Regions from separate parts of the Achromobacter sp. 1L-A-4-B-C2 genome, predicted to be linked through region 2. Evidence: riboswitches for the same ligand, from Rfam matches in the RefSeq annotation. Region 2 holds a riboswitch; the other holds the start of a gene.
The links. A riboswitch is a leader RNA that binds a small molecule or an ion and turns the genes downstream of it on or off. The one in region 2 is predicted to bind glycine.
Positions count from the first base shown of each region.

Region 1: another riboswitch for glycine. It lies ahead of gcvT (glycine cleavage system aminomethyltransferase GcvT); the one in region 2 lies ahead of AC0Z35_RS25495 (D-amino acid dehydrogenase).

Region 1 covers NZ_JBXAWP010000001.1:786,392-790,800, reverse strand. The annotation lists gene AC0Z35_RS03560 (SPFH domain-containing protein) at 1-352, opposite strand, end outside; gene AC0Z35_RS03555 (superoxide dismutase) at 544-1,158, shown strand; gene AC0Z35_RS03550 (ZIP family metal transporter) at 1,188-2,081, shown strand; glycine riboswitch at 2,198-2,294, shown strand; glycine riboswitch at 2,328-2,451, shown strand; gene gcvT (glycine cleavage system aminomethyltransferase GcvT) at 2,543-3,643, shown strand; gene gcvH (glycine cleavage system protein GcvH) at 3,746-4,123, shown strand; gene gcvP (aminomethyl-transferring glycine dehydrogenase) at 4,195-4,409, shown strand, end outside.
Region 2 covers NZ_JBXAWP010000006.1:81,462-85,870, reverse strand. The annotation lists gene AC0Z35_RS25505 (lactonase family protein) at 1-78, shown strand, start outside; gene AC0Z35_RS25500 (M23 family metallopeptidase) at 263-817, shown strand; gene AC0Z35_RS25495 (D-amino acid dehydrogenase) at 774-2,021, opposite strand; glycine riboswitch at 2,061-2,155, opposite strand; glycine riboswitch at 2,156-2,246, opposite strand; partial or broken gene ampC (class C beta-lactamase) at 2,400-3,560, shown strand; gene AC0Z35_RS25485 (3-hydroxybutyryl-CoA dehydrogenase) at 3,713-4,409, opposite strand, start outside.

The DNA.
Region 1 (4,409 bases), on a different contig from region 2:
ACACCCGCTGGGCAGCAAGCGAGGCGTCTTCAATGCGGAAGAACGCAGTGACGTCGACTTCGAACGGTAGCCGTGCGGCGTCATAGGCAGCGTAGTCCTTCAGATCGACCTGGAAGTTGCTTTCAGGAAACTTGGATACCGCCACGCCCCACACCGGCAGCCAGCTTGGCCAGTGGTAGTAGGTGTTGCCCCCCAACTTGCCGCGCCCGTAGGGTGTGGTCTGCTTGCTGGATTGAACGATGTGCACCATGTTGGTGGGCACAACGCGGCGAAGGGAAACGATGACAAATGCGATCAGGGGAAACAGAGCAACCAGGGCGCTTGCGATGCTCGTGGTGGAAATTTCGATCATGTTTACGGCGGATACTCGAAGTTAAGGCGTCCGGGGTGGGCGCCCTTGGACTGCGGGATCATAGGACGCGACCATTCCGCGACTTATGACAATGTCGTTATTGTTTTATCAAATAAAAATACATATCATTTATGTTTTCGATTTCGACTGGCTGCTTTCGATGAAAAGGGGCCAGTTCCACGGAGACGCTCATGCCCTACACCCTTCCGACGCTGCCCTACGCCTATGACGCCCTCGAGCCTCACATCGACGCTATGACGATGGAGATTCACTACAGCAAGCATCATCAAACCTATGTCACCAGCCTGAACGCGGCGCTGGATGGCGCCGGCATCAGCACGGAAGAACCCGTTGAAGCCCTGGTCGCGCGGCTGGACCAATTGCCGCAAGCCATACGCGGCGCGGTGCGCAACCATGGCGGCGGCCACGCCAACCACAGCTTGTTCTGGTCGGTGATGTCGCCCCAGGGTGGCGGTGAACCCGATGGCGCGCTGGCGGCCGCTATCGAATCCGAACTGGGTGGCCTGGCCGCCTTCCGCGAGGCCTTCACCAAAGCGGCCCTGACCCGCTTTGGCAGCGGCTGGGCCTGGCTCTCGGTCACGCCGGCCGGCAAGCTGGTGGTGGAAAGCAGCGCTAATCAGGACAGCCCTCTGATGCACGGCAATACGCCGATCCTGGGCCTGGACGTCTGGGAACACGCCTATTACCTCAAGTACCAAAACCGTCGCCCTGAATACATTGGCGCCTTCTACAATGTCGTGAATTGGCCCGAGGTGGCGCGCCGTTATGCGGCCGCAAAGGGTTAAGCCCGCTTTGTGATGGAGGCATCGGCCCCATGAACACATTCAGCCGTCACCGCGTGCGTCCCGCGGCCACCAGCATCAGCGTCTGGATCCTGGCCGTGCTGGTGTCCTGCCTGGCGATGCACCAGCTGTGGGCCTACCTGGACGTGCGCGCGCCGCACGTGGCCGACGCCCTGCTGGGCGGGCTGGTAGCGGCCGGCGCCACCGCGCTGGGCACCGTGCCCATCCTGTTCGCCCGCACCATCCCGCAAAAGGTCCAGGACAGCATGTTCGGGTTCGGCGCGGGCGTCATGCTGGCGGCCAGCGCGTTTTCCCTGGTGGTGCCCGGCATTGCGGCGGCCGAAAGCCAGGGCATGGGCCGCTGGGGCGCGGGCCTGACGGTGGGGGCGGCCATTCTGCTGGGCGCGGCGGTGCTGCTCATCATGGACCGCACGCTGCCGCACGAACATTTCATCAAGGGCCGCGAAGGCATCGAGGCGCGCCGCATGCGACGCGCCTGGTTGTTCGTTATCGCCATCACGCTGCACAACCTGCCCGAGGGCCTGGCCATCGGCGTGGGTTACGCGGGGGGCGATCCGGTGGCGGGCACCGCGTTGGCCACGGGCATCGCGATCCAGGACATTCCCGAAGGGATGGTTGTCGCGGTGGCGCTGTTGGCCGCCGGCTATAAGCGGGCCTTCGCCGTGGCGCTGGGCATGTTGTCGGGGCTGGTCGAACCGTTGGGCGCGGTGCTGGGCGCCGCCATCGTCGGCTGGTCCGTCTTGCTGCTGCCCTGGGGGCTGGGCTTTGCGGCGGGCGCCATGCTGTTTGTCATCAGCCACGAGATCATTCCCGAATCGCACCGCAAGGGGCACGAGGTCTACGCCACGTGCGGGCTGATGCTGGGCTTTGTGCTGATGATGTTGCTGGACACGGCGCTGGGCTAGCCCGGGGGTTGGTGTCCGGTTTGGCGCGGTCCACGGCAGCGGTTTGTGGCCGGGCCGCGCCCGGAAATCGCGCTTTTCCAGGCCTGGTTTTCGTTGTATGCTTGGCGCCGCTGTCACGCATGTTTGCGGGAGAGAGCGCCCCTTTCACCAGGGTCGCCGCCGAAGGCGCAATTCGCCCAGAATCGCTCAGGTAACCGATACCGCACATGCTTGCCCCGTCCCGGTTTTTACCGTGTGGATGCGGCAAAACAGTACTCTGGAGAGACCTGGCGCCGCCCCGAATTCGGGACACAGCGAGCAGCCCAGGCGCCGAAGGTGCAAACCCGCCCAGCGCGGGGCAACTCTCAGGCAAAAGGACAGAGGGGCGGAAGATTCAGCCGATGCCGTGCGGGCGCAATCCGCTTGTCACGACCGGCATTCCGTAACCCTGGCAAGCCATTGCCGTCCCGGAGTTTCCGCGCATGTCCGCAACCCTCAAACGCACCCCGCTGGCCGACGAACACATCGCCTCCGGCGCCCGAATGGTCGATTTCGGCGGCTGGGACATGCCCTTGGCCTACGGCTCGCAGCTTGAGGAGCACCACGCGGTGCGCCAGGACGCCGGCATGTTCGACGTGTCGCACATGCTGAACGTGGATGTGGCCGGCCCCGATGCCTACGCCTTCCTGCAACGCCTGGTCGCCAACGACGTCGCCAAGCTGACCGTGCCCGGCAAGGCGCTGTATTCGTGCATGCTGAACCCGCAGGGCGGCGTCATCGACGACCTGATCATCTATTTCTTTGCCGCTGACGAATGGCGCGTGGTCGTCAACGCCGGCACCGCCGACAAAGACGTGGCCTGGATGCAGCGCGTGAAGCAGGCCGGCAATTTCGACGTTGCCATCACCCCGCGCCGCGATCTGGCCATGGTGGCCGTGCAGGGCCCGAACGCCCGCGCCAAGGTCTGGGCCGCGCGCCCGGCCTGGCAAGCCGCCTCCGAAGCACTGACCCCCTTCGTTGCCGCCCGCGTGGGCGACGACACGCTCGTCGCCCGCACCGGCTACACCGGCGAAGACGGCTTTGAAATCGTCCTGCCTGCGTCCGACGTCGTGCAGCTGTGGCGCGACCTTGCTGCCCAGGGCGTGCGCCCGGCGGGCCTGGGCGCGCGCGACACGCTGCGCCTGGAAGCCGGCATGAACCTGTATGGCCAGGACATGGACGAGCTGACCCAGCCCGACCAGGCCGGCCTGACGTGGACCGTGTCGCTCAAGAATGCCGAGCGCCGCTTCATCGGCCGCGACGCGCTGGAACAATTCGCCACCCCCGCCGCCTTTGTCGGCCTGAAGCTGCAAGAGCGCGGCGTGATGCGCGCCCACATGGCCGTGCGCTGCGTGCAAGGCACGGGCGAACTCACCAGCGGCACCATGTCGCCCACGCTGGGCGTGTCGATCGGCTTTGCCCGCCTGCCGCAAGGCGTGCGTCCGGGCGACACCGTCGAAGTCGACATCCGCGGCAAATGGGTGCCCGCCCTGGTCTGCAAGCTGCCCTTCGTGCGTAACGGCAAAGCCGTCGAACACTCGTAAACTCGAAGCTTCGCGCGAACGGCCGCTGCCAGTTGACGCACACGCCGCTCGCACGAGGCGCGCAACACCATTCATCTACCCGTATTCCCTAGAGGATTTCCCATGAGCCTGCCCACCGATCGCAAGTACACCCAGTCCCACGAATGGGTCAAAGCTGAAGGCGACGTGTTCGTCGTCGGCATCACCGATACCGCCCAGGACCAATTGGGCGACCTGGTTTTCGTTGGCGACGTCAAGGTTGGCGCCAAGCTGAACGCGGGCGAAACCGCCGGCGTGGTCGAGTCGGTCAAGGCCGCCTCGGACATCTACGCACCCGTCAACGGTGAAATCGTTGCCTTCAACGACGAGCTGGAAAACAACCCCAGCCTGATCAACGAATCGGCCTTCACCACCTGGATCTTCAAGATCAAGCCGGTCAACGCGGCCGATGCCGACAAGCTGCTGGACGCCGCCGGCTACGAAGCCGTCGCCAACGGCTAAGAAGCCGGTTCGAGCCGGGCGCGCCGACCTCTTGGCGCGCCGGCCTGATGCACCACCACCCGAGAGTTCCCATGTCGCGCGCCCTAGACACCCATACCGACTTCATCCCCCGCCACATCGGCCCGTCCGACGCCGACCAGGCCGCCATGCTCCAAGTGATTGGCAGCGCCAGCCTGGACGCCCTGATCGACGAAGTCGTTCCCGCCAAGATCCGCAGCCAGGCCCCGCTGGCGCTGCCGCCCTCGCGCAGCGAAACCGACGTGCTGGCCGAACTGAAGCAGATCGC
Region 2 (4,409 bases):
GATGTGGCAACAGGGCAGCTAAGCGACATGGACGTGGCAGCGCAGACGCCAACACCGGTATGCCTGGTGTTTGCATAGGCGGGGCAACCGCGGGCGATCTTGATAGCCGGCGCAACAGGCCACTCTGAAGCCCCTTTGAAGCCCCTCTGAAGCTCCTCTGAAGCCCCTCTGAAGCCACTCGGGCACCCACTCGGGCACCCACTCGGGAACCCCCTCGGAAACCCCTCGGGAACCCCTCGGCCAGCCCGCCGTCGAACCTTGCATGACCGTTAATCCTGTATTGCGCTTCCTCTGGCGCCTCGTCATCCTGGGCTTATTGATCTGGCTTGCTGCGTGGGCGTGGCCCCGCCTGCCCGACGCCGCACGCGCACCGTGGCATATGGCGCGGCTGGCCTGGCAACAAGCCCCGTCATCCTTGCCCGTGCCGGTACAGGGCGTGTCCGCCAGACGCTTGACCGACACTTGGGGCGCGGCCCGGTCCGGCGGCCGCCAACACGAAGGCATCGACATCTTTGCCGCGCGCGGCACGCCTGTGCTGTCCACCACGGAAGGCGTGGTCATGCAGGTTGGCACGAACAACCTGGGCGGCCAGGTCGTGTGGGTGCTCGGGCCCGGACGCCAGCGCCATTACTACGCGCACCTGGATGGCTACGCCGATATTGAACGGGGGCAGCTGGTGGCCCCCGGAGACGTGCTGGGCTACGTCGGCAACACCGGCAACGCGCGAGGCACGCCGCCGCATTTGCATTACGGCATCTACGACGGCGGCGCGATCAACCCCTATACGCTGTTGATGGCGCCGGCAACGCCGCCCTGACGCTTTGCGCCAGCACCTGCGCCGTCGCGGCTGACAACGTCCACCCCAGGTGTCCGTGCCCCGTGTTGTAGAACACGCCTGGGCGTTTGCCCGCCCCCACGCGCGGCATCATGTTGGGGGTCATGGGGCGCAGGCCGCACCACGGCACGACGCGCGTGGTGTTGATGTTGGGGAAGTGTTTACGCGTCCAGTCGATCAGCGGCTGCACGCGTTCGGCACGGATGTCCATGTTGAAGCCGTTGAATTCCGCCGTACCCGCCACGCGAAAGCGGTCGCCCAGGCGGCTGGTGACAATCTTCGCGGCTTCGTCCAGCAGGCTGACGCGGGGCGCGGCGCCCTGGCTGTCGGCGTCGTCCAGGTGCACGCTGATCGAATAGCCCTTGACCGGATAGATGTTGATGGAATCTCCCAGCAGGCGGGCGAACTTTCTGCTGGCCGCGCCCGCGCACACGACGATGGCGTCCGCTTCGTGCCGTTCGCGCTGGGTGCCGCCGTCGCGGCGGATGTCCAGCACGTAAGGGCGGTCGTGGCGTTGGATGTTGTCGATGTCGGCATCGTGCACGAACGTGACGCCACGGCGTTCGCATGCCTGGGCCAGACCGCGCGCGAACTTGTGGATGTCGCCGGTGGCGTCCGATGGCGTGTAGAAACCGCCGTGGCATCCGGTTTGCATGGCGGGTTCGATGGCGCGCGCTTCGTCGGCGGTGACTGCGTAGCGGTCCAGGCCGCCGGCTTGCAGCAGCGCGTTGGCGCGATGCGCGGCCTTGAAGCTGTCGGCGTCGTGGTAGATGTGCAGGATGCCCCGGCGCTCCAGGTCGAAGTCGATGCCTTCCGCCTCGGCCATGTCGAACAGATGCCGGCGCGCTTCGATGGCCATGCGCGTGGTGGCGATGGTGTTTTCGCGGTAGTTGGGAATTTGCGCCATGAACTGCGCCAGCCACGAATACTTGTGCCAGCTGAAGCGGGGGTTCAGCAACAGCGGCGCGTTTTTGCGCAGCATCCAGCGTAGCCCTTTGATGATCGTGGCCGTGCTGTTCCAGACTTCGGCGTTGCTGGCGGATAGCTGGCCGCCGTTGGCATAGGACGTTTCCATGGCGGGATAGCGTTGGCGGTCGTAGACGGTGACCGCGTATCCCAGATTCGACAGGGCATAGGCGGACGTGACGCCGGTGATACCGGCGCCAATGATGGCGATGCGGGGCATGGTGGCTCCAGACAAGGTGGCCGCGACCAATGTGGACGCGGCACCCCATCTGTCTTTGGTACCTGAGAGTTTCACCCGCGCGGGCGGCGGGTTCCCCTTCGGTGGGCGCGCACGGCGCCTCTCTCCAGATTGTCTATACGCGCGCAGTCCTGTTGCCTGAGAGTTTCCGGGGCGGTTGCTCCGTCGGCGCCGGCCGCCAGGGCCGGTCTCTTCTGCGCGGTTTTGAATCGACGGGGTAGAGAATAGCTAAGTTCATGTCGCATTTGCTTCAGGGTTAGTACTATGTCGGGTGCGCCGTTGGGCCGGCGTGAACCGAATAGGACGATAGGAATGAGCTTTCGCGCCGTGCGACGCACTGTTTTGCAAACCCTGGCCGTGATGGCCGGAGGCGCCCTGGTTTCGTTGGCGTCGGCCGAGCCGGTGGCCCCCGGCGCCGACATCGACGACGCCGTGCATGCGGTAATGCGCGAGTACGACGTGGCGGGCCTGGCCATCGCCGTCACGCGCGAAGGGCGGCATGAATTTCGCAGCTATGGCGTGGCCTCGCTGCAAACGCATGCGCCCGTCAGCCGCGACACGCTGTTTGAGCTGGGCTCGATCAGCAAGACCTTTACCGCGACGCTGGCGACCTACGCCCAGGCGCTGGGCAAGCTGTCGCTGACCGACAGCCCGGCGCGCTTCGTGCCTGCCTTGCAAGGCACGGAATTCGGCAAGCTGAACCTGATCCACCTGGGCACGCACACGGGCGGCGGCTTCCCGCTGCAAGTGCCGGACACGGTGGGCGACGATGCCCAGCTGATGGCCTACCTGTCGGCGTGGACGCCGCGCTACGCACCGGGCACCTACCGCACGTATGCCAACCCCAGCATCGGCATGCTGGGCGTGGTGGCGGCCAAGAGCCTGGGCCAGCCCTATGCGCAGGCCATGGAGAAGACGCTGTTGCCCAAACTGGGCCTGGCCAACACCTATATCCACGTGCCCGCCGCCAAGATGGGCGACTACGCGCAGGGCTACAACAAACAGAACGCGCCGGTGCGTGTGAACCCGGGCGTGCTGGCCGACGAAGCCTACGGCGTCAAGACCAGCGCCAGCGACCTGATCCGCTTCGTGGACGCGAACATGGGCGTGGCGTCAGCGCCCGCGGAATTCGGTGCCAAGGCCGCCCGGGATGCGAAGATCGCCAAGGCCGTCGTCAACGACGCCGTGCTATCCAAGGCCTTGGCCGATACGCATGTGGGCTACTACGACGTGGGTGGAATGACGCAGGACCTGGCCTGGGAACAACTGGCGTATCCGGTGACGCTCAAAGCGCTGTTGGCGGCCAATGCCGGCACGTTGAACAGTCAGAGCCACCCGGCCAAGGCCCTGACCCCGCCGCAGCCCCCGCGTGCCGATGTGTGGATCAACAAGACGGGTTCCACCAATGGCTTTGGCGCCTACGTGGCGTTTGTGCCGGCCAGGAAAATCGGCGTGGTGATCCTGGCGAATCGGAACATTCCGAACGACGCCCGCGTGCGGCTGGCGTATCGCATTCTTGAAGGGGAAACGGCGGCGGGAGCAAGAACGGATACGGGAACGGGAACGGATTCGGGATCGGCCCCGGAAACGCAACCCGAAGCCCGCGCGCAAGCGAACTGAAACAGGCAGAAGGCGGTGGCCGGCCGAAGGCCGTGGCCGGCCCCTGTCAGCCGTCAAGCTTGGGTGCCCGCCGCCGTGTGGGCGCCATCAAAACGCGGCAATAGCCCCATGACCTCCAGCCTTTTGCACAGCTGTCCCAGGCGCTGCATCTTGTAGGCGTCCACGTCCAGGTCGGCGTAGTCGTAGAAGCCCTTGCCATCGCGCAAGCCGTTGCGGCCTTGCTCCATGTTTTTGGCGATGACGTCGGGCGATGCAAAGCGTGGGCCGATCTGGGCTTCAAGGTAGCGCGATGCGTAGTACAGGATGTCGCCGCCGCCCCAGTCGATGAATTCCAACAGGCCCAGCACCGAAAACCGCAAGCCGAATCCCAGGCGCACGGCGGTGTCGATGTCTTCGGCGCTGGCCACGCCTTCCTCGACCATGCGCGCGGCCTCGTTCATGGCCAGGGCCTGGATGCGTGGCACGATGTAGCCCGCCGTGGGCGCGCATTGCACGGGCGTCTTGCCGGCTTGGCGCAGCACGGCCAGCAACGCTTGCAGAGCAGCGTCGGCGGTGCGCGGCCCGGCGCTGACTTCGACCAGCGGAATCAGATAGGCGGGGTTGAGCCAGTGCGCGTTCAAAAAACGCTCGGGGCCTGGCATCAATTCGGCCAGCTCGGTCACCAGGAACGTGGACGTGGTTGACGCAATCACGGTGTCCGCCGCGCACACGCGGCCCAGCCAGGCGAAGGTGTCGCGCTTGGCGTCCAGG